2 linked regions of the Microbulbifer sp. A4B17 genome follow. The protein of the gene in region 1 interacts with the protein of each later gene in a pairwise test. Links are inferred from orthologs where the notes say so. Each region holds a gene or a part of one and is shown on either strand. Other genes may lie near its edges. The genes, in order: lpdA and uvrD.

The links.
Region 2: the proteins of lpdA (region 1) and uvrD interact in binary tests that used the Escherichia coli proteins (3 or more experiments, as listed by UniProt). The link is inferred for Microbulbifer sp. A4B17 from one-to-one orthologs.

What each region holds. Positions count from the first base shown.
Region 1 is NZ_CP029064.1:3,792,701-3,804,099, forward strand. Bases 5,824-8,716 are described here. They hold lpdA (dihydrolipoyl dehydrogenase), read right to left. Parts: upstream 8,045-8,716; coding sequence 6,602-8,044; downstream 5,824-6,601. Other genes in these bases: sucC (ADP-forming succinate--CoA ligase subunit beta), read right to left, coding at 5,824-6,439; odhB (2-oxoglutarate dehydrogenase complex dihydrolipoyllysine-residue succinyltransferase), read right to left, coding at 8,110-8,716. Outside these bases: mtnP (S-methyl-5'-thioadenosine phosphorylase), read right to left, coding at 1-881; BTJ40_RS16685 (DUF2239 family protein), read left to right, coding at 1,138-1,704; BTJ40_RS16690 (MATE family efflux transporter), read left to right, coding at 1,717-3,102; BTJ40_RS16695 (M12 family metallopeptidase), read right to left, coding at 3,216-3,989; sucD (succinate--CoA ligase subunit alpha), read right to left, coding at 4,398-5,270; more of sucC, read right to left, coding at 5,273-5,823; more of odhB, read right to left, coding at 8,717-9,309; BTJ40_RS16720 (2-oxoglutarate dehydrogenase E1 component), read right to left, coding at 9,356-11,399. UniProt on the Escherichia coli protein: Lipoamide dehydrogenase is a component of the glycine cleavage system as well as of the alpha-ketoacid dehydrogenase complexes.
Region 2 is NZ_CP029064.1:4,971,736-4,983,236, reverse strand. What follows is about bases 4,522-7,516. They hold uvrD (DNA helicase II), read left to right. Parts: upstream 4,522-4,914; coding sequence 4,915-7,119; downstream 7,120-7,516. Other genes in these bases: BTJ40_RS21830 (TRAP transporter substrate-binding protein), read left to right, coding at 7,352-7,516; hexR (transcriptional regulator HexR), read right to left, coding at 4,522-4,775. In the rest of the region: BTJ40_RS21865 (sodium:proton antiporter), read right to left, coding at 1-895; BTJ40_RS21855 (DoxX family protein), read left to right, coding at 1,419-1,814; glutathione transferase GstA, read left to right, coding at 1,930-2,535; BTJ40_RS21845 (multidrug effflux MFS transporter), read right to left, coding at 2,547-3,806; more of hexR, read right to left, coding at 3,921-4,521; more of BTJ40_RS21830, read left to right, coding at 7,517-8,485; BTJ40_RS21825 (acyl-CoA thioesterase), read right to left, coding at 8,555-8,944; BTJ40_RS21820 (TRAP transporter large permease subunit), read right to left, coding at 9,130-10,494; BTJ40_RS21815 (TRAP transporter small permease subunit), read right to left, coding at 10,491-11,063; BTJ40_RS21810 (PstS family phosphate ABC transporter substrate-binding protein), read left to right, coding at 11,248-11,501. UniProt on the Escherichia coli protein: A helicase with DNA-dependent ATPase activity. Unwinds DNA duplexes with 3'-5' polarity. Translocates on single-stranded DNA with 3'-5' polarity. Initiates unwinding more efficiently from a nicked substrate than double-stranded DNA.

The sequences.
Region 1 (11,399 bases):
AGCTCTGGTTCTGTCGGAGAAAGCAGCGGTTTTATTACAGCCTGTTTTTCCTCGGGCATTGCTTCAAGAGGGGTCACCAAACCGCTTAGCAATGCCGTATGGGCGGGGGATTCTGGCAGCTCGTCGCCCAAAATGCGTATCGTCTCCTTCGCAATCTGCTGTGCCCGCGCAGCATTTTGCTGCAGGTTGGCAATGGCCACCTCTGCGGTTACTGCCTCCTCGCGGGGATGCCAGCAATCGTAGTCAGTAGCCATGGCCAGCGTGGCATAGGCAATCTGGGCTTCACGGGCCAGCCTTGCCTCAGGCATATTGGTCATACCGATAACCGACGCCCCCATACTGCGATACCAATGGGACTCAGCACGGGTAGAAAACTGGGGGCCTTCGATGCAGATATAGCTGCCACCTCGATGTAACTCAATTGGCTCCTCAGCCTGGGTCAGCGCAAAAGCCCGCGCCAGGCTATCAGCAACGGCGGTACATACCGGGTCGGCCATAGACACATGTGCAACCGCGCCATCGCCAAAAAAAGTACTCTCCCGCCGGCGAGTCATATCAATAAACTGGTCGGGAATCAGCATATCCAGCGGACGCACTTCTTCCTGTAGGGAGCCCACAGCAGATAGAGAGAGGATATAACGCACACCCAGCTGACGCAGAGCATGAATATTCGCCCGATAGGGCACTTGGGAGGGAATCAAGCGATGACCACCACCGTGACGGGCAAGAAAAGCCACAGGGATACCCATAAGCCTACCGCAAACGATGGCGTCTGAAGTATCGCCAAAGGGGGTTGTTACCTGGACCTCTTCAACATCGGTCAGCCCTGGCATATCGTAAAGACCACTCCCCCCAATTACCCCAATCAAAGCCCTGGTCATGTTCACTCCTAAACAATTGGTTTTTCGGCAGTATAGGAGTGCTCGCTGACCGTGTATATCACTCATAAATGATCAGCTATTAACCACCGAGCGCCAGCAGGAAAAGCAGGCAAGCACAGCCAGAAAAACTCGTTCTTTATTAATGCCGCTTCGAATATCGCCATTCGGCAGAAAATTACACTTGCAGGTTAACTAGCCGACGAACTACATTTACCCGGATAAAAATATTTAATCCGGGTAAATAAGGAACAAAACTTTGAGCACCGACTATATCGCTATCGATCAGCAACAGATCATCGCCCGAGGATCACTGGAAGTCGTTATTCGCCAAGTGAAAAATATGGGGGCAAACCATGAACCCATTGTTTTCGAGGCCCAAAGCTGTAAACGGGTTGAAGTGGATTGGCATGGGGACACGGAGGAGGTGTTGGCAGTATCAGCTGCAGATACCGCGGCCCACAAGGCCAAGCGCGGACGTCCCAAATTAGGAGTTATTCCCAGGGAGATTACCCTGCTTCCCTGCCACTGGGAGTGGCTGAGTCAGCAGCCCGGCGGTGCCTCCGTCACACTTCGTAAGCTGGTTGAGCAGGCACAAAAACAGGTTTCTCCTGAAGAGCGCATCACCCGCAAACAACAGGAACTGGATAAGTTCATGTTGTTAGTTGCAGGGGATACTCCAGGCTTCGAGGAAGCCAGTCGTGCTCTGTATAGGAACAGTAGGATCAGTTTTAAAAAAGCCATCCACTCATGGCCGAGTGACCTTAAAAAGCTAGTATTCAGTAAATTTGAAGAGATTGCAGAGATGCACAGCGGCAAACTTTAAAACGGACTTACTATGAGTGAACAACAAGACAATATATTTGTTAGTGGGGACTTGCTGCCGGTTTTCTTTAAAACGGCTGCGCCTATTATTCTAATAATGCTGGTAAACGGTTCTTTTACTTTATTGGATGCCTACTTCCTGGGGGAGTATGTAGGAGCCGAGGCACTAGCCGCAGTGACTTTGACCTTTCCAGTGTTTATGTTTCTGATAGCGCTTTCTTCATTGATTTCCAGTGGATATTCGAGTGTCCAGGCCAGATTACTTGGTGCAAGGGATATAGATAAAGCGAAGAAGGCCTTCTCTCAAGCCATTACACTGGCACTAATTGTTTGCATTTTATTAATATTGCTTTTTTTAGCTGGAGGCAAACAATTAACATTATTGATTGCCAATGGCTCGGTAGACCTTGCAGAGATGGGGTACACCTATTTAACAATATTGATATTTCTTTCACCAACGCTATTTATCTGCTCAGTGAATTCCGACACTTTACGATGCGAAGGGCGATTATCTCTAATGGCCGTGGTTTCCCTATCATCGGTTATGCTCAACATTATTTTCAATTATATTTTTATCGCCCACCTGGATATGGGTGTGGCTGGCTCTGCCTATGGCACCGCCCTGGCACAGGCAATTGCCCTTCTGATAATTGCAGGCTACCGTCATTACGGCCAACCAGTGATTGATATGCAAATTATCCGACTCTCGATTAAACGGAATTTCTGGCCTGAGTACCTGTCTTTAGGCCTCCCATCCAGCTTGAGCTACATCGGTGTATCACTCACATCTATCGCTGTAATTTTCAGTATCCAGGCCTGGAGCAGTACCAACTACGATACAACAGTGGGGGCCTACGGCATTACTACCCGAATCATGACCTTTATTTTCCTGCCTCTTCTCGGATTAAGCCAGGCATTTCAAACCCTCGCAGGCAGTAACTTTGGTGCTAAAAGCTGGTCCCGTGCCGACAGCAGTATCAATATAGCTTTGACAATAGCCTTTTCTTATTGCCTGGTATTACAGCTTGGCGTGCTATTACTAAAAGACACTTTGGGAGCCCTGTTCGTCAGCGACCCGCAAATTATTGCAGAAGTTGCACGTATCCTGCCGATGATGACGCTTGTCTACTTTTTGGCGGGACCATTGATGATGATCAGCACATTTTTCCAGGCCATTGATGATGCCAAACGTGCAGCTATTCTCGGGGTGACAAAAACCTATATTTTTGTACTGCCATTAATTTTGATTTTACCGTTGATATTTGGTGAAGTGGGGATCTGGTATGCAGGACCAGTTGCAGAACTGATGCTGCTTGTTTTAACAGCTTTTGTACTTTATCACCGTAGTCGCAACCAGGGGAATAAATATGGTTTATACACTTCCCGGGTATCTGCTTAAGTAAATTCTTTGCCGGAATTCGTAGCTGCTGATTACCTCGATTAAAAATTCAGTTAAGATTTATAAATTGAAGGGAGTCTTTGACTCCCTTTTAAAGTTACGTCTCCCGCCTCTTAGCCCAAGGGGCCAGCAAAAGAACGGGGCAAGGTCTGACGATTGCCATCATAGAGGTATGAAAGCATATCCAGATCCCCAGCACTGGGATTCCAGGTAGAACTATTCACCTGATTGGCCGATATTTTACAACCGCCATCATGGGTATTACTGACAACTCCCAATGCTCTTGCCTGATCGTCATACATCATTATAGAGCTTCCATCGAAAGCAGAATTATGTGTTAAGAACCGGGATAAAGTCTGGACGCGGGTTTGCTTTTGCAGGGAGTCCAGTGTGTTCTGCACGGACATAGGGGCATCGGAACGCATATGCTCATGGGCAAGACCGAGAGTATGCCCTATTTCATGGGGAAGGGAGGCTATAGAAGCCCTGTTAGTTCGCCAGGCCACGCCGCAGTATTGATCAGTTTTATTGGTAAACCCGACTGTCGCACTGTTACGGTCATCTTTAATCGTTACCACTCCACGTCCAGCCGCATTAACCTGTAGAAATTTAACTGCAGCAAACCTGAATTTTCGATAAATACAAATCTCCCAATGTGACATTGCCTTTTTCACTGAACTGATATATCCGGCATCCAAACTAGAAGGCACATAATATTTCACAACACCATTTGGCCAAACCCCACCAACCTCCTCATTCCTGCCTAAGGAAAACCCGCCAAAATTTATCTTGTAGGATATTTTTCGAATATTTTTATCTACAGCTAACCCCATACTGCCACACCCCTCAAAATTAGTTTCACGATTAACCTCGAAGAAAATAGACACTGCAGTACCATGCACAACAAGTCAAAGGCCGGATGGAGGGACAAAAAATTAAAAAAGGAAATAAATCACAAAAAAATATTCACCTTAGCCACAAGCAATAAACCACACCAATAAAGCACACTGAATTACGCCCAACAAATAAAGCTAAAAATTCCTTACATAGCGGGAAGTTAATTTATCTAAAAAACAGGAGCAGTAAAAAAAACAAATAGAAAAGAACTTTCAGCTACAGGAAGAAAAATTAAAAAATCAAGAAATTTGCAAGCACTATGAAAATGTAAAGATTGGTAAAAGACAGAAATATAATAAATTATATCCCAACCTTATCCAGATCACCTGAACTGTTTTCAAGCATAAAAAAAGCCACCCAATGGGTGGCTTTTTTGAAAACTAAAAGTTGGCAATTACTTACCAGCCAGTAATTTCCTTCAGGGCGTCGCCGATCTGAGCCAGGGAGCGCACGGTTTTAACACCAGCGTCTTCCAGAGCAGCGAACTTCTCGTCAGCGGTGCCTTTACCACCAGAGATAATCGCGCCCGCGTGACCCATACGCTTGCCGGGAGGAGCAGTTACACCAGCGATGTAGGAAACTACCGGCTTGGTAACATTTTCCTTGATGTAAGCAGCTGCTTCTTCTTCAGCAGTACCACCGATCTCACCGATCATAACGATTGCTTCGGTCTGCGGATCGTTCTGGAACATTTCCAGGATATCGATGAAGTTGGAGCCCGGAATGGGGTCACCACCGATGCCCACACAGGTGGATTGGCCAAAGCCGTAGTCGGTGGTTTGCTTAACCGCTTCATAGGTCAGGGTACCGGAACGGGAAACGATGCCCACTTTACCCGGCTTGTGGATGTGACCCGGCATAATACCGATCTTGCACTCACCCGGAGTGATAACACCCGGGCAGTTCGGGCCGATCAGGCGTACGCCCAGCTCATCGCACTTCACTTTAGCGTCGAGCATATCCAGAGTCGGGATACCTTCGGTAATACAAACAATCAGTTTGATACCTGCGTTGGCCGCTTCCAGGATGGAATCCTTACAGAAAGGCGCAGGTACGTAGATTACAGAAGCTTCAGCACCGGTTTTCTCTACCGCTTCTTTAACGGTGTCGAATACTGGCAGGCCCAGGTGAGTCTGGCCGCCTTTACCCGGAGTTACACCACCAACCATCTTGGTGCCGTAAGCAATCGCTTGCTCGGAGTGGAAAGTACCCTGGGAGCCGGTGAAGCCCTGGCAGATTACTTTAGTGTCTTTGTTAATCAATACTGACATGATTATTTACCCTCCGCAGCTTTAACCACTTGCTGAGCCGCATCGGTCAGGCTGGTCGCCGCGATAATGTTCAGGCCGCTGTCGCTCAGCACTTTCGCACCCAGGTCTGCGTTATTACCTTCCAGACGCACAACAACCGGCACTTTAACGCCAACTTCTTTTACTGCGCCCACAACGCCTTCGGCGATCATGTCACAGCGAACGATACCACCGAAGATATTGATCAGTACGGCTTTAACGTTCTCATCAGACAGGATGATCTTGAACGCTTCAACAACGCGCTCTTTGGTCGCGCCGCCGCCAACGTCCAGGAAGTTAGCGGGCTTGCCGCCGTGCAGGTTTACGATGTCCATGGTACCCATGGCCAGACCAGCACCGTTTACCATACAGCCGATGTTGCCATCGAGAGCTACGTAGTTCAGGTCGAACTTGGCAGCGTGCGCTTCACGGGAATCTTCCTGGGAAGGATCGTGCATTTCGCGCAGATCAGCGTGGCGATACAGGGCGTTGCTGTCGATTACCACTTTGGCGTCCAGGCAGTGCAGGTTGCCTTCGGTGGTGATTACCAGCGGGTTGATTTCCAGCAGGGCCAGATCTTTTTCTTCGAACATCTTGGCGAGGCCGAGGAAGATCTTGGTGAACTGCTTAACCTGGGTCGGGTTCAGGCCCAGTTTGAAAGCCAGCTCACGCGCCTGGTAAGGCTGAGCACCTACCAGCGGATCGATGGTAGCCTTGAGGATTTTTTCCGGAGTCTCTTCCGCTACTTTCTCGATCTCAACGCCGCCTTCGGTGGAGGCCATGAAAACGATACGACGGGTGGAGCGGTCAACAACAGCGCCGAGGTACAGTTCTTGATCAATGTCGGTGCAGCTTTCAACCAGGATACGGGAAACCGGCTGGCCATTTTCGTCTGTTTGATAAGTTACCAGACGCTCGCCCAGCCACTTCCTGGCAAACTCTTCAATTTCTGCCTTGGAATCTACCAGCTTTACACCGCCAGCCTTACCGCGGCCACCAGCGTGTACCTGGGCCTTTACTACCCACTTATCACCGCCAATTTCGTCAGCCGCTGCTACTGCCGCTGCCGGGGTTTCCGCTGCAATGCCTTTGGAAACCGGCAATCCGTATGCCGCAAACAGTTGTTTGCCCTGATACTCATGCAAGTTCATAGTCAATACCAATTCACATGTGAAATGTGTTTATTAATTGCAGATCTCTCTGCACCTGAAAGACAAAACTCAAAATTTCCGTCGTTGCAAATTCTGAATTCCGTAAATGAAACCGGGGCGCTAATTAATCAATAATTAGTGCCCCGACATCGAAAAATATTCTTACTTGCGCTTCTTGCGATTTACGGTATGGATCGCATGACCATTCACGCCCAACGCCGCTTCTTTCACGGTCTCAGACAGAGTCGGGTGTGCAAATACAGTCATACCGATATCTTCAGCGCTGGAACCGAATTCCATCGCGATCGCCACTTGCTGAACCAGGTCTGCGGCAGACGGGCCAACGATGTGGGCACCCAGTACGCGGTCAGTTTCCGCATGAGCAATGATTTTCACAAAGCCCTGGGTATCGTTGGCGGCCATAGCGCGACCATTGATAGCAAACGGGAAGCTGCCTACGTTGTAGGGCTCGCCATCGGCTTTCACCTGTTCTTCAGTGCGGCCAACCGCAGCGATTTCCGGGTGAGTGTAGATAACGTTGGGGATCACGTCGTAGTTCATCATCGGTTTCTGGCCGGCGATGCGCTCGGCAACCACAACACCTTCTTCTGAGGCCTTGTGCGCCAGCATTGGGCCGCGTACCACGTCACCAATCGCCCATACGCCCGGAGCAGAAGTCATGCACAGGTCGTTGACATAGATGAATCCACGCTCGTCCATCTTCACACCGGCATCTTCAGAAAGAAGGCCTTCAGTGTAAGGGCGACGGCCAACGCAGACGATCAGCTTGTCGAAAGTTTCCTGGTGCTCTTTACCATCTTTGTCCTGGTAAGTAACAACCACTTCCTCGCCTTTCACTTCGGAGCCGGTTACGCGGCAAGCGAGGCGGATATCCAGGCCCTGCTTCTTGAAGATTTTCTGGGATTCTTTGGCAACCTGCTGATCCATAATTGCCAGGAATTTATCCATCGCTTCCAGAACAACCACTTCGGAGCCCAGGCGGTTCCATACGGAGCCCAGCTCCAGACCAATTACGCCGGCACCGATAACACCCAAACGCTTTGGAGTTTCAGTGAATTCCAGAGCACCAGTGGAATCGACAATAATTTTGTTGTCTACCGGAGCGGGCGGAATATTTACCGGTACAGAACCGGAAGCCAGAATGACGTTTTCGGCTTCGTAGACGGTGCTGTTGCCTTCGTCGTCAGTCACTTCCACTTTCTTGTTAGCCAGCAGCTTGCCGGTGCCGAAAATGGAGGTCACTTTGTTAGCTGTGAACAGGCCAGCTACACCGCCGGTCAGCTTGTTAACAATCTCGCCTTTGCGCTCGATCATCTTGCTCACATCCATCTTGATCTTGCCGACTTCAATGCCGTGCACGTCGAGAGCGTCTTTGGCCTCGTGGTACTTCCAGGAGCTGTCCAGCAGTGCCTTAGAGGGGATACAACCTACGTTCAGGCAGGTGCCGCCATTTACGTATTTACCTTCCTTGTTTTTCCACTTTTCGATACAAGCGGTTTTCAGACCCAGCTGAGCGGCACGGATGGCAGCGACATAACCACCAGGACCGGAGCCAATTACGATTACGTCAAATTTTTCGGACATGATCAGTTCCAGATATTTCTAATGCAGTGTGATCGAGGGGGCCCTTAGGCCCCTGGACTTATTTTTTAAACTTCGAGCAAGATACGCGCTGGATCTTCGATCATTTCCTTGATCGCCACCAGGAAGCCAACAGCTTCCTTACCGTCGATCAGACGGTGGTCATAGGACAGCGCCAGGTACATCATCGGCAGGATTTCCACCTTGCCATTCACCGCCATCGGGCGCTCCTGGATTTTGTGCATACCCAGAATTGCGGTTTGTGGTGGATTCAGAATCGGGGTGGACAGCAAGGAACCGAATACACCACCGTTGGTGATGGTGAAGGTACCGCCAGTCATCTCTTCGATAGACAGTTTGCCATCGCGGGCGCGAACACCCAGGTCGCGGATATTGTTTTCCATATCCGCCAGGCCCATGTTCTCCGCATTGCGCAGAATCGGCACAACCAGGCCTTTCGGAGAGGAAACCGCTACACCGATATCCTGGTAACCGTGGTAAACGATATCGTTACCGTCGATAGACGCGTTCACCGCGGTGTAGCGCTTCAGCGCTTCTACTGCAGCTTTTACGAAGAAGCCCATAAAGCCCAGACGAGTGCCGTTGTGGGTCTTCTCGAAAAGGTCTTTGTAGTTCTTGCGCAGGTCCATAATCGGCTTCATGTTCACCTCGTTAAAGGTGGTGAGCATGGCGGTGGACTGGGAAGCGTCCAGCAGGCGCTCAGCGATACGCTTACGCATACGGGTCATAGGAACACGCTTCTCTACGCGCTCACCCGGAGCAACCGCAACTTCAGCAGCAGCGGCGGCAGGTGCAGCAGCGGCAGCCGGCGCAGTGCCCGCTTTCATTACGTCTTCCTTGAGAACGCGACCACCCTTGCCAGTGCCTTCAACACCCGCCAGATCTACGCCCTTCTCAGCAGCCATTTTCTTGGCAGATGGCATAGCAATTTTGTCGCCAGCCGCAGGAGCAGCCGCTTCGGCAGCCGGAACTTCTGCTTTTTCTTCTGCGGGGGCAGTGGCTGCGCCAGCGCCCGCTTCAAACTTGGCAATCACCTCATTGGAGAGGACGGTATCGCCCTCACCCTTGATGATTTCAGTCAGGGCACCATCGGCAGGTGCAACAACTTCCAGCACAACTTTATCGGTTTCGATATCCACGATCAGCTCATCGCGGGACACAGCTTCACCGGGTTGTTTATGCCAGGTGGCGACAGTTCCGTCCTGAACAGATTCAGGGAAAGTTGGCGCTTTAATCTCGATCGTCATTTTTTCTGTTTCCTGAGATTGACTCTTCACTTATTACTGCCGCCGGTTATTTGACGGTCAGCGCCTCGTTGATGAACTTATTCTGTTCTTCAAGGTGCGTGGACATATAGCCCGCCGCAGGTGCTGCGGATGGGGCGCGGCCCACGTATTCCAGATCCAGCTTCGGATGGGTTTCCGACAACAGGCGACGCAAGTGGTGCTGGCTGGAGTACCAGGCGCCCTGATTCATGGGCTCTTCCTGACACCAGGCAACACTCTTGATCTTCTTGAATGCGGAAACCGCTTCCACAAACTCTTCGTCCGGGAATGGGTACAGCTGCTCGATTCGTACGAACGCCACATCTTCCTGCTCGCGCTCCATACGGGCTTCCAGCAGGTGGTAGTAAACCTTGCCGGAACACAGAACCAAACGCTTCACTTTGTCTGGATCTACGCCCTGGTCCTGGATCACGTTGTGGAAACGACCCTCAGCCAGCTCTTCCAGGCTGGAGGTTGCCAGCTTGTGGCGCAGAATCCACTTCGGGCTCATGATTACCAGAGGACGACGCATGGGGCGCACAGCCTGGCGACGCAGCAGGTGGAAAATCTGCGCAGGGGTAGTGGCGTTACACACCTGGATATTGTGTTCGGCACACAGCTGCATAAAGCGCTCAAGACGTGCAGAGGAGTGCTCTGGGCCCTGGCCTTCGTACCCGTGCGGCAACAGCATTACCAGGCCGCACATTCGGCCCCACTTGTGCTCACCGGAAGTAATGAACTGGTCGATCACAACCTGGGCACCGTTGGCGAAGTCACCAAACTGAGCTTCCCACACCACCAGAGACTTAGGTGTAGTGGTCGCATAGCCGTATTCAAACGCCAATACCGCCTCTTCAGACAGCAGCGAGTCGTAAATATAGAAAGGCGGCTGGTCTTCGAACATATGCTGCAAAGGCACATAGCTCTGACCGTCTTTCTGGCTGTGAATCACCGCGTGACGATGGGAGAAGGTACCGCGACCCACATCCTCGCCAGTGAAACGGACCATAAAGCCGTCTTCCAGCAGTGTGCCGTAAGCCAGGGTTTCCGCCATACCCCAGTTCAGAGGCAGGGCACCGCCGGCCATCTTGCGGCGGTCTTCATAGATTTTGGAGACCTGGCGCTGCATCACAATGCCATCGGGCACATTGGTCATGCGCGTGGCGACATCCTGCAGTTTCGGCAATGCGTAGCCAGTATCTGCGGGCTCGTTCCAGTCGTGGCCCAGGTAGGGGCTCCAATCCACAAACATGGAGGAGTCGGGCTTCTTCACAAGACCGGTAGCAACGTCTTCACCGGCATCCAGTTTGTCGCGGTAGTCGTTAGCCAGCTTGTCTGCGGCAACCTTGTCCAGGATGCCCTCGCCCACCAGCTTCTCGGAATAGAGCGTGCGGGTAGTCTTGTGCTTGCGGATGGTCTGGTACATCAGCGGCTGGGTACCAGAGGGGTCATCGGTCTCGTTGTGGCCGCGACGACGGTAGCAGACCAGGTCGATAACGATATCTTTCTTAAATTCGTAGCGGTAGTCCACCGCTAGCAGCGCGGCCAATACGACCATTTCCGGGTCGTCGCCATTTACGTGCAGCACCGGCGCATCGATCATCTTAGCGGGATCGGTGGAGTACTCAGTGGAGCGGGCGTCTTCGCGCTTGCTGGTGGTAAAGCCCACCTGGTTATTCAGTACGATGTGCACAGTACCGCCGGTGTAGTAACCGCGGGTCTGGGACATCTGCAGGGTTTCCTGCACAACACCCTGACCAGCAAAAGCCGCATCGCCGTGGATGTTGATCGGCATTACCTTCTCGCCAGTTGCATCTTTACGGCGGTCCTGGCGGGCACGCACGGAACCAACAACAACAGGGGCACTGATTTCCAGGTGCGAAGGGTTAAAGGCCAGCGCCAGGTGAACTTCACCACCGGGAGTCATCACATTGGAGGAGAAGCCCTGGTGGTATTTCACGTCGCCGGAAGTATCGAGAGTTTTCTTGCCTTCAAACTCCTGGAACAGGTCCGCCGGATTTTTACCGAGGATATTGACCAGGGTATTCAGGCGGCCGCGGTGGGCCATACCG
Region 2 (11,501 bases), 1.2 Mb from region 1 along the record:
AGCCGTTGAGGAAGTCTTCGGTAATACTCCAGAAATTATCCAGTTCGTGCTGGCTCACCCGGGAGAAGCCGCGTTCGCGGGTAAAGTTGCCGATAATGATGCCGCTCACCACCATCGCCAAGGCACCGGAGACGCCGAGGACATTGGCCAGGGAGAAACCGGCGGTGGGAATAACCATGGTCAGCATCAATTCCAGGCTGTGATCATTGGTGCAGCAAATGGCCCAGTGGAAAACACCACCAATGATCAGTCCCAGCAGAATGCCTCCCAGAGCCTCAACGGCGAACAGTTCTGCCACTGCCGGCACCGTGGGTTGTCCGCCCTCGAAAGCGAGGGCGTATATCACCGCGAAAATTACGATGCCGAAGCCATCGTTAAACAGGGACTCACCCTCCACCTGGATAGAAACCTGCTCCGGGGCCTTCAGGTTTTTCATAATTGCCAGTACGGCGATAGGGTCGGTAGGCGAAATCAGCGCACCAAATAACAGGCAGTAAACAAATGCCACTGGCATATTGATCAGCATCAGGAACCAGTACAGCAGTGCTCCCACTAAAAAGGTGGAAATCAGGGTGCCGACAATGGCGAGAAGACCGATTTCGAGTTTCTGGTTGCGCAGTTCCAGCAGGTCGATATGTAAGCTGCCGGCGAATAGAAGGAACCCGAGCATTCCCTTAAGCAGGATATCCTCAAGGTTGAGCAGAGGGAGTAGCTGGTCTGCCCAAGTGCGCAGCTCCACCACCCCCAGTTTACCCAGTGCGGTGACCAGTAGTGACAAAGCCAGGGCGCCAGCAGTAATGGCAATCGTGTTTTGAGCGCGCAATACGTATTGATTCAGGAAGCCCAGAAATACTGATACGGCGGCAAGAAAACAAAAGGTGTAATAAACTTCCATGCCGTGTGTGGACTCCAGCGCTGAAAAATTCTCGGGTGGTTTAACGCCGTATCGGGGAGCGCCCCTGCGGCAATTTATATGGTGGTAAGCGTGCCGTTATTGTAGTCGTGCAGAGGCTGCTCGAATTTCCTTGGGATGGATATGGGGCAACAGGATTACACTGGGGCGGACCACGCGGGCACAAGCGGCCAACTCCCTCTATATGGGCGCGCAATTGTAGCGGCTCATGAGCACCACACAACTGCATTTTTCATTTTTGCGTTCAAGCGGATTTCATCCCTCTCCCCACAAAAAGCTCATAAATGCCTTAGCTTTTTAAATATCATTTCGTTACTTTTCCGCAGCCTGTTAGTACAGTTCCACATGTAATTAAAAATAAAAGGATGATTATTGCGCCAAAAGGAGCTTTTGACCTTTTAGGGGTAAAGGAAGCCTCGGTCGACACCAGGAAATGCTGCGACAGTGTCTACACTATTTGTGAGTCCATACCCATCAATGCGCAATGTAGATCGAGGAAGTGGTAGTGAATCATCCGATATTGTGCGACACCTCAAAGCTGGTTGGCCGGGTTCTGATGTCGCTTATCTTTATTCGTGCTGGCTGGAATAAAATTGGCGGCTACGAAATGACAGAAGACTTCATGGTGTCCATGGGCATACCCGGTTTCATTCTGCCACTGGTGATCGTAGTAGAGCTGGTGGGCGGGCTCGCAGTTCTACTGGGGATATTCACCCGAATCTCAGCTTTTATCCTCTTCCTTTTCTGCCTTGCCTCAGCTTTTCTGATACACCTGGCCCCGGGTGATGCGGCTGAGATGACCAACTTTATGAAAAACATCACTATTGCCGGTGGTTTCCTGATTCTCACCTGTGCCGGTGCCGGTCGCTTCAGTCTGGATCATTGGATTCGCGGTAAATAGATTTCTGCATCAGCGGGATTAAGGGTGTTAAATCTGTAGCACTTGAGGTGTTGTCGGGAAAAACTAATCTGCGCCTATACTGCTGAGAAATGGGCTATTACCCCAGGGGATCACCATGAAGCTCTTTTATGCACCGGGTGTGTGTTCTCTATCACCTCATATAGTCGCTTGTGAGGCGGGTATTGATCTGGAACTGCAGAAGGTCAATTTAAAAAACCACGAGCTGGGAAACGGCGACGACTTCACAAGGATAAACCCAAAAGGATATGTACCCGCACTGCAACTTGAGGGGGGTGAAGTGCTTACTGAAGGTCCTGCGATTGTTCAGTTTCTGGCGGAGCAAAAACCCGATGCACAGTTAGCGCCAGCGGTGGGTACCCTGGCCCACTACCGGGTCTTGGAGTGGCTGAATTTTCTCAGCGCAGAGGTCCATAAATTATTCAGACCACTTTTCTGGAATGGTACAGAGAAGGAACAAGAGTACTCCAGGGAGCGGCTAATCCACTGGTTTGATTATATCGAGGGGTGCCTGAATAAGGACTATTTAATGGGGGACAGTTTCTGCGTTGCCGATGCTTACTTGTATGTGCTTTCGCGGTGGTTGAAGCTTCAGCAGTTTGATATGTCACGTTGGCCCCAGCTTCAGGCTTTCCAGAAGCGCATGGAAGAGCGGCCAGCAGTACAGCGGGCCCTTCAAGAAGAGGGGTTGGAAGCTGTATAAAAAAGCCTCAATTAACGTGGGGTAAACCTCCGGCTAGCCGGTATATCTGATTCTATCGGTTTGCGTGCCCTGGCCAGGAAAAGTGCGGATAGCAGTGCCACAAAGGCACAACCTGCCATTGATCCTGCAATAGGTGTCAGGGTTCCTGTATGCAGGCTGCTTACCAGTCCACCCAATATACCCCCTGTGATAAATATGGTGGCGCCATAGAGTGCATTAGCGCTGCCACTGATTTTCGGGAAAAACTCCAGGTAACAGGCGGCGGCGTTGGGCCCGGTAATTCCGATGGAACTCATTACCAAAACCAGTGGAATCATCCACAGGGTTAACTCTTTAACCCCGGTCATGGTACCCAGAACTAACAGTCCGCACCCCAATAACTGCAAGGCAATACCCGCCAAGAGGATATTGCGCGGCTCGAAAAAGTTCAGCAGGCGGATATTCACCTGAACCATAAAGATTAGTCCGAGCACGCAGATACCGAAAAACAGCGGAAACTGATTCGCGCTAACACCGAAATAATCCATAAACACAAAGGGCGCGGTGGTGATGTAGATAAACATCGAACCGCTGACACAGGCCTGTGCAATCAGGAACCCAATCGCGCGGGGGTTGCGCAAAACCTGGCCGTAGCTGCCTACGAGAGACTTTAGCGGCATTAACTGACGGCGCGCTCGGGTAAAGCGGGAGACGGTCTCCGGCAGTAGCAGCTGCACTAATACGAGCATTGCCAGAGCGTACAGTAACAAAAAGACGAAAATACTCTGCCAGCCGCCCACGGCTAGCAATGCAGAACCGATCACCGGGGCGATCAGCGGTGCAATGAGCATGATGGTGCTGATCAAGGAAATTATTTTTGCCGCTTCACGGCCACTGTGCAGGTCGCGCACTATGGCGGCGCAGATCACTGTGGCAAAGCCGCCGCCGACCGCCTGGAAAAAGCGCAGGATAATCAGTTGGTCTACATGATCGGTAAACAGGACCAACAGGGAGCTGACCATATAAATGCTGAGGCCGATAGTTCCTACCAAACGCCTCCCCCAGCGATCCGATAGCGGCCCGCCAAACAGCTGCCCGAGGGCAAAGCCCAGCAGGAAGCTGGATACCGAGTACTGCACCCGCTCAACTTCTGTATCCAGGGCTGCAGCCATCGACGGAATTGCGGGCAGGTAGCTATCGATCGAAAAAGGTGTCAGGGAAACGAGGGCGGCAAGCCACACCACCAGCCAGCGCGGTGCTTTGTCTTCCGTGGTCGAAGCGGTGGATGTCATCTTGTTGCTCTGGTACAGCCTGGAGGGATCTCCCCGAAAACGCAATTGGCGGGAAAAGGCTATGGTGGAGACGGGCGGGCAACTATCCAGTGCCCACCTTGGATAAGTGGGAGTTTAGTGCTTGTCTTCCCGCAATGTGTACAGTCCCTGCTTCAGTTTCAACAGGTGCTCCTGTAGCTGAGGGCCTTTGCGCTGGGCTACACCGATGGCGAGCACATCAATCACCACCAGGTGAGCAATGCGTGAGGACAGCGGTGTGTAGATCTCGATATCTTCTTCCACATCCACTTCCAGGGGGATGCTGGCTTGTTGTGCCACCGGCGAGCCGCTGGGCGCCAGGCCAACCACCAGAGCACCTTGCTCTTTTGCCATGCTCATGGAGCGAAGCAGCGCCTTGGTGCGACCGCTCTGGGAGATAGCCACGACTACGTCTCCCGGTTGCATGGACATGGCCGACATATTCTGGATGTGGTGGTCCGAGTGGGCGGCGGTGGCCAGTTGCAGGCGGAAGAACTTGTGCTGGGCATCGGCGGCGACAGCACCGGAGGCACCAAAACCGAAGAATTCCACCCGCTTGGAGGCGGCCATTGCCGTGACTGCGGCCTCAAGGGCGCGGTCGTCAATTCTATCGCGAACTTTCAGCAGGGTATCCACCGTGGAGTCGAAAACCTTGCGCTTGTACTCGGCAATGGTGTCCGTTTCCGTAACCGCAATCTGGCCAAAGCTGGGGCTGGAAGCCAGCTGCTGCGCCAGGTTCAGCTTGAACTCCTGGAATCCGGAGCAGCCCACGGCGCGACAAAAGCGCACCACAGTAGGTTCACTCACCTGGGCTTCAGTGGCCAGGTCGACGATACGCATATGAATGATTTCATCGGGGTTGGCGAGAATATACTCCGCCACCTTGCGCTCTGATTTGCGCATGGATGACAGTTGTTCACTGATTCGTTGCGTTACTTCCGCCGGTTTCACAGGACTTCCTTCTCTATGCCAGTTGGCGCAGTTTAGCTGCTGTGCCCTCCGCTGGCGAGCGACATTACATTGTCAGGCAGGGCAAAATCCTGTTTATTTACACAGGTCTTGTGCATCAGCTCTGGTACAATCTTCGCCCATGGACGTATCTCAGATTTTAGACCCCCTCAACGACGCCCAGCGCGAAGCAGTAGCTGCCGCGCCCGGCAATCAATTGGTTCTGGCCGGTGCCGGCTCGGGCAAGACCCGGGTGCTGGTACACCGCATCGCCTGGCTGATGCAGGTGGAGGGCGCCTCGCCCTACTCCATTATGGCGGTAACCTTTACCAACAAGGCGGCCCGCGAGATGCGCGCCCGTATCGAAGAGCTGCTGGGGGTGAATACCTTTGGCATGTGGGTGGGCACCTTCCACGGCCTGGCTCACCGCCTGCTCAGGGCTCACTGGCAAGAAGCCAAGTTGCCGCAGAATTTCCAGATTCTGGATTCCGATGACCAGCTTCGCCTGATCAAGCGGATACAGGCAGATCTGGGGCTGGATGATAAGAAGTGGTCACCGCGTGAAACCCAGTGGTGGATTGGCGCGCAGAAAGATGAAGGTCTGCGTCCGCAATATATCAATGCCGGCGCCGATCCCTGGTTGCAGACCATGGTGCGAATCTACTTCGCCTATGAAGAGGCCTGTCAGCGCGGTGGATTGGTGGATTTCGGTGAGCTGCTGCTACGCGCCCACGAGCTCTGGCTGAATAACGACGCTATTCTGGCCCACTACCGACGGCGCTTCCCCCATATCCTGGTGGATGAGTTCCAGGATACCAACACGATTCAATATGCCTGGCTGCGCCTACTTGCCGGTGAGCAGTGCCATATCACCGCCGTGGGTGACGATGACCAGTCCATCTACGGCTGGCGCGGTGCCAAGATCGAGAATATCCAGCACTTTTCCACAGATTTACGAGAAGTGCAGACGGTGCGACTGGAGCAGAACTACAGATCCACCTCCACCATTCTGAACGCGGCTAATGCGGTGATCGCTAATAACAGTGGTCGCTTGGGCAAGGAGTTGTGGACCAAGGGCGAAGAGGGTGAGCCCATCGCCGTCTACGCGGCCTACAACGAACAGGATGAATCGCGCTTTATTGTCGAGCGCATCAATGACTGGGTGCGCGACGGTAATCGCCGCGACAGCATCGCTATCCTCTACCGCTCCAATGCCCAATCCCGGGTACTTGAAGAGGGGCTTTTGCGCGAGCAGGTGCCCTACCGTATCTATGGCGGCCAGCGCTTCTACGAGCGCCTGGAAATCAAGAATGCCCTGTCTTATTTACGCCTGATTACCAACCGCGATGATGATACTGCGTTTGAACGAGTGGTGAATACGCCCACCCGTGGCATCGGTGCGCGCACTGTAGAGATGGTGCGTTCTTATGCCCGGGAGCAGGGCTGCTCCCTGTGGCAGGCGGCCAAGCTGATGTTGCAGCAACGGGTATTGGCTGCTCGCGCCGGCAATGCCCTGCAGAGCTTCCTGGACCTGATTAACCAGCTGGCAGCGAATGCAGAAGATAAAGAGTTGGATGCTATTGCTGAGGATGTGATCGAAAACAGCGGTTTGCTGGAGTTTCACGGCAAAGAGAAAGGCGAGAAAGGCCAAACACGGGTGGAGAACTTGCAGGAACTGGTCACTGCCTGTCGCGGCTTTACCGGTGCAGGCCTGCCCGAGGGAGAGGAAGATGAGGAGGAAATTCCCCTTCTTAACCAGTTCCTCGACAGCGCTGCCCTTGATGCCGGTGAAGGCCAGGCGGATGAGTTTGAGGATGCCGTCCAGCTGATGACCCTGCACTCCGCCAAAGGTCTGGAGTTTCCCCTGGTATTTATGGCGGGTGTGGAAGAAAACCTGTTCCCCCACAAGATGTCGGCGCAGGAGCCCGGCCGCATGGAGGAGGAGAGACGCCTCTGCTACGTGGGTATCACCCGCGCCATGCGCAAGCTATACATTACCTACGCGGAAAACCGGCGTCTGTTTGGCAGCGAAACCTATAACAGCCCTTCCCGCTTTATCGGCGAAATTCCGTCCAAGTTTGTACAAGAAGTGCGCCTGAAGACCGAAATTTCCCGCCCTCTCTATCAGGCGGACTACGGCAAGGTAGGCCAGTTTTCCGACCCGGCGCCAGACTTCGATGATTTGCCCCCGCTGGTTCTGGGAGGGCGAGTGGACCATGCCAAGTTTGGTGAAGGAACTGTCATTGAGTTTGAGGGAACGGGTCCTCGAATGCGGGTGCTGGTTAATTTTGACGATGTTGGCGACAAGAGGCTGATACTTTCAATGGCCAAGTTGCAGCCGCTTTAAGTGATGGCTTGAGCTGGCACTGAGCGTTAAATACTGAGTGCCGGAGCATGTCGGTACTGAGAGACATGCAGAATTGAAAGTTAGATGGTGGTGAATGGATTCCAGCGGTAGCGGGAATCCATTCAAAATACCAGGGTCAAATCACAGAGGACCTCCCCTGAAGACCTAAGATGGCGACCAAAGCGTCTGCCGATAATTTGTACAATACAAAAATAACGATAAATTAGTAGCAATGAAAAAACTCAATTGGTACCCGGCCATCATTCTCGGGCTCTTAGCCCTGCTCGCCATTACCTTCGCCGCCCTGGTAGCTTCCCGTGCAGCAATGGGTCCTGCCCAGCACTTTTCCGCAGAGGGTAATAAAGAGCTGTTCGAGTGGAAATTAGTTACTACCTGGCCCAAGAACTTCCCTGGCCTCGGCAGTGCGCCGGAGCGTTTTGCCAAGAAAGTCGAGGCGATGTCAGCCGGGCGTCTCAGGATCAAAGTGTACGGTGCCGGTGAGTTGGTGCCTGCCCTTGGCGTATTTGGTGCTGTATCGGAAGGCGCCGCGCAGATGGGGCATGGCGCGGCCTATTACTGGAAAGGCAAGGTGCCTGCTGCCCAGTTTTTTACCGCGGTGCCTTTTGGCTTGAATGCCCAGGAAATGAATGGTTGGTTGCACCACGGTGGTGGTCTCGAACTCTGGGAGGAGATCTACGAGCCCTTTAACCTGATCCCACTTGCGGGGGGCTCCACCGGTGTACAGATGGCGGGCTGGTTTAACAAACCGATCAAGTCGGTGAAGGATTTAAAGGGCCTAAAGATGCGTATTCCTGGCCTGGGTGGTGAGGTTTTAAACCGCGCTGGCGGCACTGCGGTGACCATTCCCGGTGGAGAACTCTACACCGCCCTCCAGACTGGAGTGATTGATGCCACCGAATGGGTGGGCCCTTACAACGATCTCGCTTTTGGTTTCCACCAGGTCGCCGAGTATTACTACTACCCAGGGTGGCATGAGCCGGGCTCTATCCTGGAATTTATCGTTAATAAAAAGGCATTCGAAAAACTGCCTGCTGATTTGCAGGAAATAGTGCGGGTCGCCGCCCGCGAAGCCAACCAGGATATGCTGGACGAATATACGGCACGTAATAACCGGGCCCTCAAGGAGCTGGTAGAAGAGCACGGGGTAAAAGTGGAGCGCTTGCCGGAGGATGTTCTGTCTCACCTGAAGAAGATCAACAACGAAATTATGCAGGAGACGGCGCAGCAGGACCCGGAGTTTGCCCGTGTTTACAAAGCCTTTAAGGAATTTGAACGGGATGTGAAGCCCTACCACGAGATCAGTGAAGAGGCTTACTACCAGGCGAGAGAGTTAAAGGAAGATTAGCGGCCAACTACTGGGCCGATGATATTGCCGGCTGTGTTGCACTACAGCCGGCAAACTCGAAACCTACAATCAGGGCAGCGGTCTGGTACGGCCGGCATCGTCGATAGCGACAAATACAAACTCACCCTCGGTGACCTTGACCTGCTCACCGGAATCCACCCGCGTCAGCCAAACCTCAACCATGGTACGAATCGAGGAGCGCCCTTCTTCAATGGCTTCCGCATAGCAGCTGACTGTTGAGCCAACCGGAACCGGGCGCAGGAAAACCATGCTGCCCACCGCAACAGTTGTGACACGGCCGCGCGCCATGGTTTGCGCGAGAATGGCGCCAGCGAGGTCCATCTGCGACATCAGCCAACCGGCAAAAACATCCCCCTGCGGATTGGTATCGCGGGGCATAGCCAGGGTTTGCAGGGTTAGCGTGCCTGTGGGTTGCGGATCTTCATCGAGAGCTGACAGTGCGGACATCGGGTACTCACAGATTGTTAGAGTTATTGGTTTCCACTACTGGAATGGTGGCGCATTCTAGCACAATTTGACCAGTAATTGACCAGAATAAATTTCGGCCTTTAGTCGGCCGTAGACGCGTTTTTGGCCGTTGGTGCTGCCTCTCAGTCTATGGACGGCTCTCCACATGTCGCAGATCACTGTTGCTGAACCACCCCCGGCAACCAAGTGGCCAGGGCCGGCCATATCGCCAGCAGGCACAGCAGTAAAAGTTGGATGGCAATAAAAGGCGCTACCCCGCGATAGATGGCCGATGTGGCCACAGAACTGGGGGCCACCCCGCGCAGGTAAAAGAGAGCAAACCCAAATGGAGGCGTTAGGAAAGAGGTTTGCAAATTGATGGCAATCATAATGCCGAGCCACACCGGATCGACGCCCATTGCCAGCAGTACCGGGCCCACAATTGGTACCACTACAAAGGTGATTTCGATAAAGTCGAGGATGAAGCCCAGCAGGAAGATTACCAGCATCACCAACAGTGTCGCACCGATTACCCCCCCGGGCAGGCTGTGGAAAAATCCTGTCACCAGCTCTTCGCCGTTGTAACCGCGAAATACCAGAGAAAATAATGAAGCGCCAATCAATATGGCGAAAACCATTGCCGAGACCTGAAGTGTACTGCGGCCGATTTCCCCGGCGCGCTTAAAGCTTAGAGCTCCGCGACTGGATGCCAGTAACGCCGCCCCCAGCGCGCCGACGGCTGCTGCTTCCGTGGGGGTGGCAGCGCCAACGATGATTGACCCAAGCACAATCAGCATTAAGGCAATCGGGGGCAAAAGGCTGCGAATCAGTTGGGCCTTATCCACTTCTGGAGGCTCACTGGTCTCCGTGGGTTTGGGGCGACGGGCGATAAATAATAGATAAATGATATAGGCGGCCACCAGCAGTAAGCCGGGAATAATTGCCCCCACAAACAGATCCCCCACGCTGACCGGCTTGGGATTGAAAATACCTGCAGACAGTTGTGCCTGTTGGTAGGCATTGGAGAGGGTGTCACCCAGTAGAACCAAGGCAATAGAGGGGGGGATAATTTGCCCGAGGGTACCGGTGGCACAGATAGTGCCGGTGGCCAGTTTGGGGGAATAGCCGTTTTTTAACATGGTGGGCAGTGACATCAGCCCCATGGTGACTACAGTTGCACCGACAATGCCAGTGCTGGCGGCGAGTAGTGCGCCCACTACAACCACGGAAATGGCGAGTCCCGAGGGGGCGCCCATAAAGGCTTTGCTCAGATTAACCAGCAAATCCTCGGCAATCTTGGCTCGCTCAAGTATCACTCCCATAAGCACAAATAACGGAACGGCAACCAAAGTGCCGTTTTGCATAATGCCGTAGAGGCGATCGGGGAAGGCGCGCAATAACTCGGCATCGAATAGGCCATACACAATACCCAGGCCCGCTGATAGCAAGGCTGTACCTGCGAGAGTAAAAGCTACAGGGTAACCGAACATAAGCAGGGCACAGACGGCTGCAAACATCAGAAAGGGAATTAGCTCAATCACACTTCGGCCCCTTCTACCTGCTTCAATACTGTTTTTGATGATGACATTGGGGTGGGCTGTTGTTGGGGCAGCATCAATTGCACCAGTGCACGAATAAATTGGGCCAGTCCCGCCAGGGCCAGAGTGACGGCAGATAGAGGAATCAGGCTTTTCAGTAAAAACACTCCCGGTAGGCCACCGGCATTTGCACTGTCTTCAAAAACTGACCAACTATTCAGTACAAAGTGCCAGCTACTTATAAATAGAAAGGCGCAGACGGGTAAGAGGAACACCAGATAGCCAATTGCATTGATCCAGGCTTTGGCCCGGGCGCTCATCCTGCGGTAGAAAACATCCACTCGGACATGGGAGTCGGTTTGTAGTGCATATGCCAGCCCCAGCATAAAGGCGGCACCGTGCAGGTAAATCACAGATTCCTGTAAGGCGATAGAGCCGGTGTTGAAGCCGTGACGCATCACCACAACAAAGCTTTGTAACAGGACCATGGCCCAGGTGAACCAGGACAGCAGTTGCCCCGTATGACTGGTCAGGCGCTCAAGTGCCTGCGCACCGAACAGCAGATAACGCATTGGGGGCTTCTCTCTTTACATCTTATTGTTATTTATGTTGCTTGAAGGTTAACCCTTTGTCCTCCCTCATACCAGCAGGGTAAAAATACAGCTGTAACCTTTTTGTAATCTTTTATTCATAGAATCGTCACCCGTTGTTCCTAGCATCGCCGCGTGAAATATAAACACTCATCGGAGTTACACAATGAACAAGCAAATTCTGGCGACTTCTCTGGCAGCTTTGACCCTGGCAACTTCACAGGTAGCCATGGCTGCGCGCGACTATATTAGTATTGTCGGTTCCTCTACTGTTTACCCGTTTACTACTACTGTGGCGGAGCGCTTTAGCCGCGCTACCCAGTTTAAAACTCCGGTAGTTGAGTCCACTGGCACTGGTGGTGGTATGAAGCTGTTCTGCCAGGGTGTTGGTGAAAGCACGGCAGATATCACGGGTGCTTC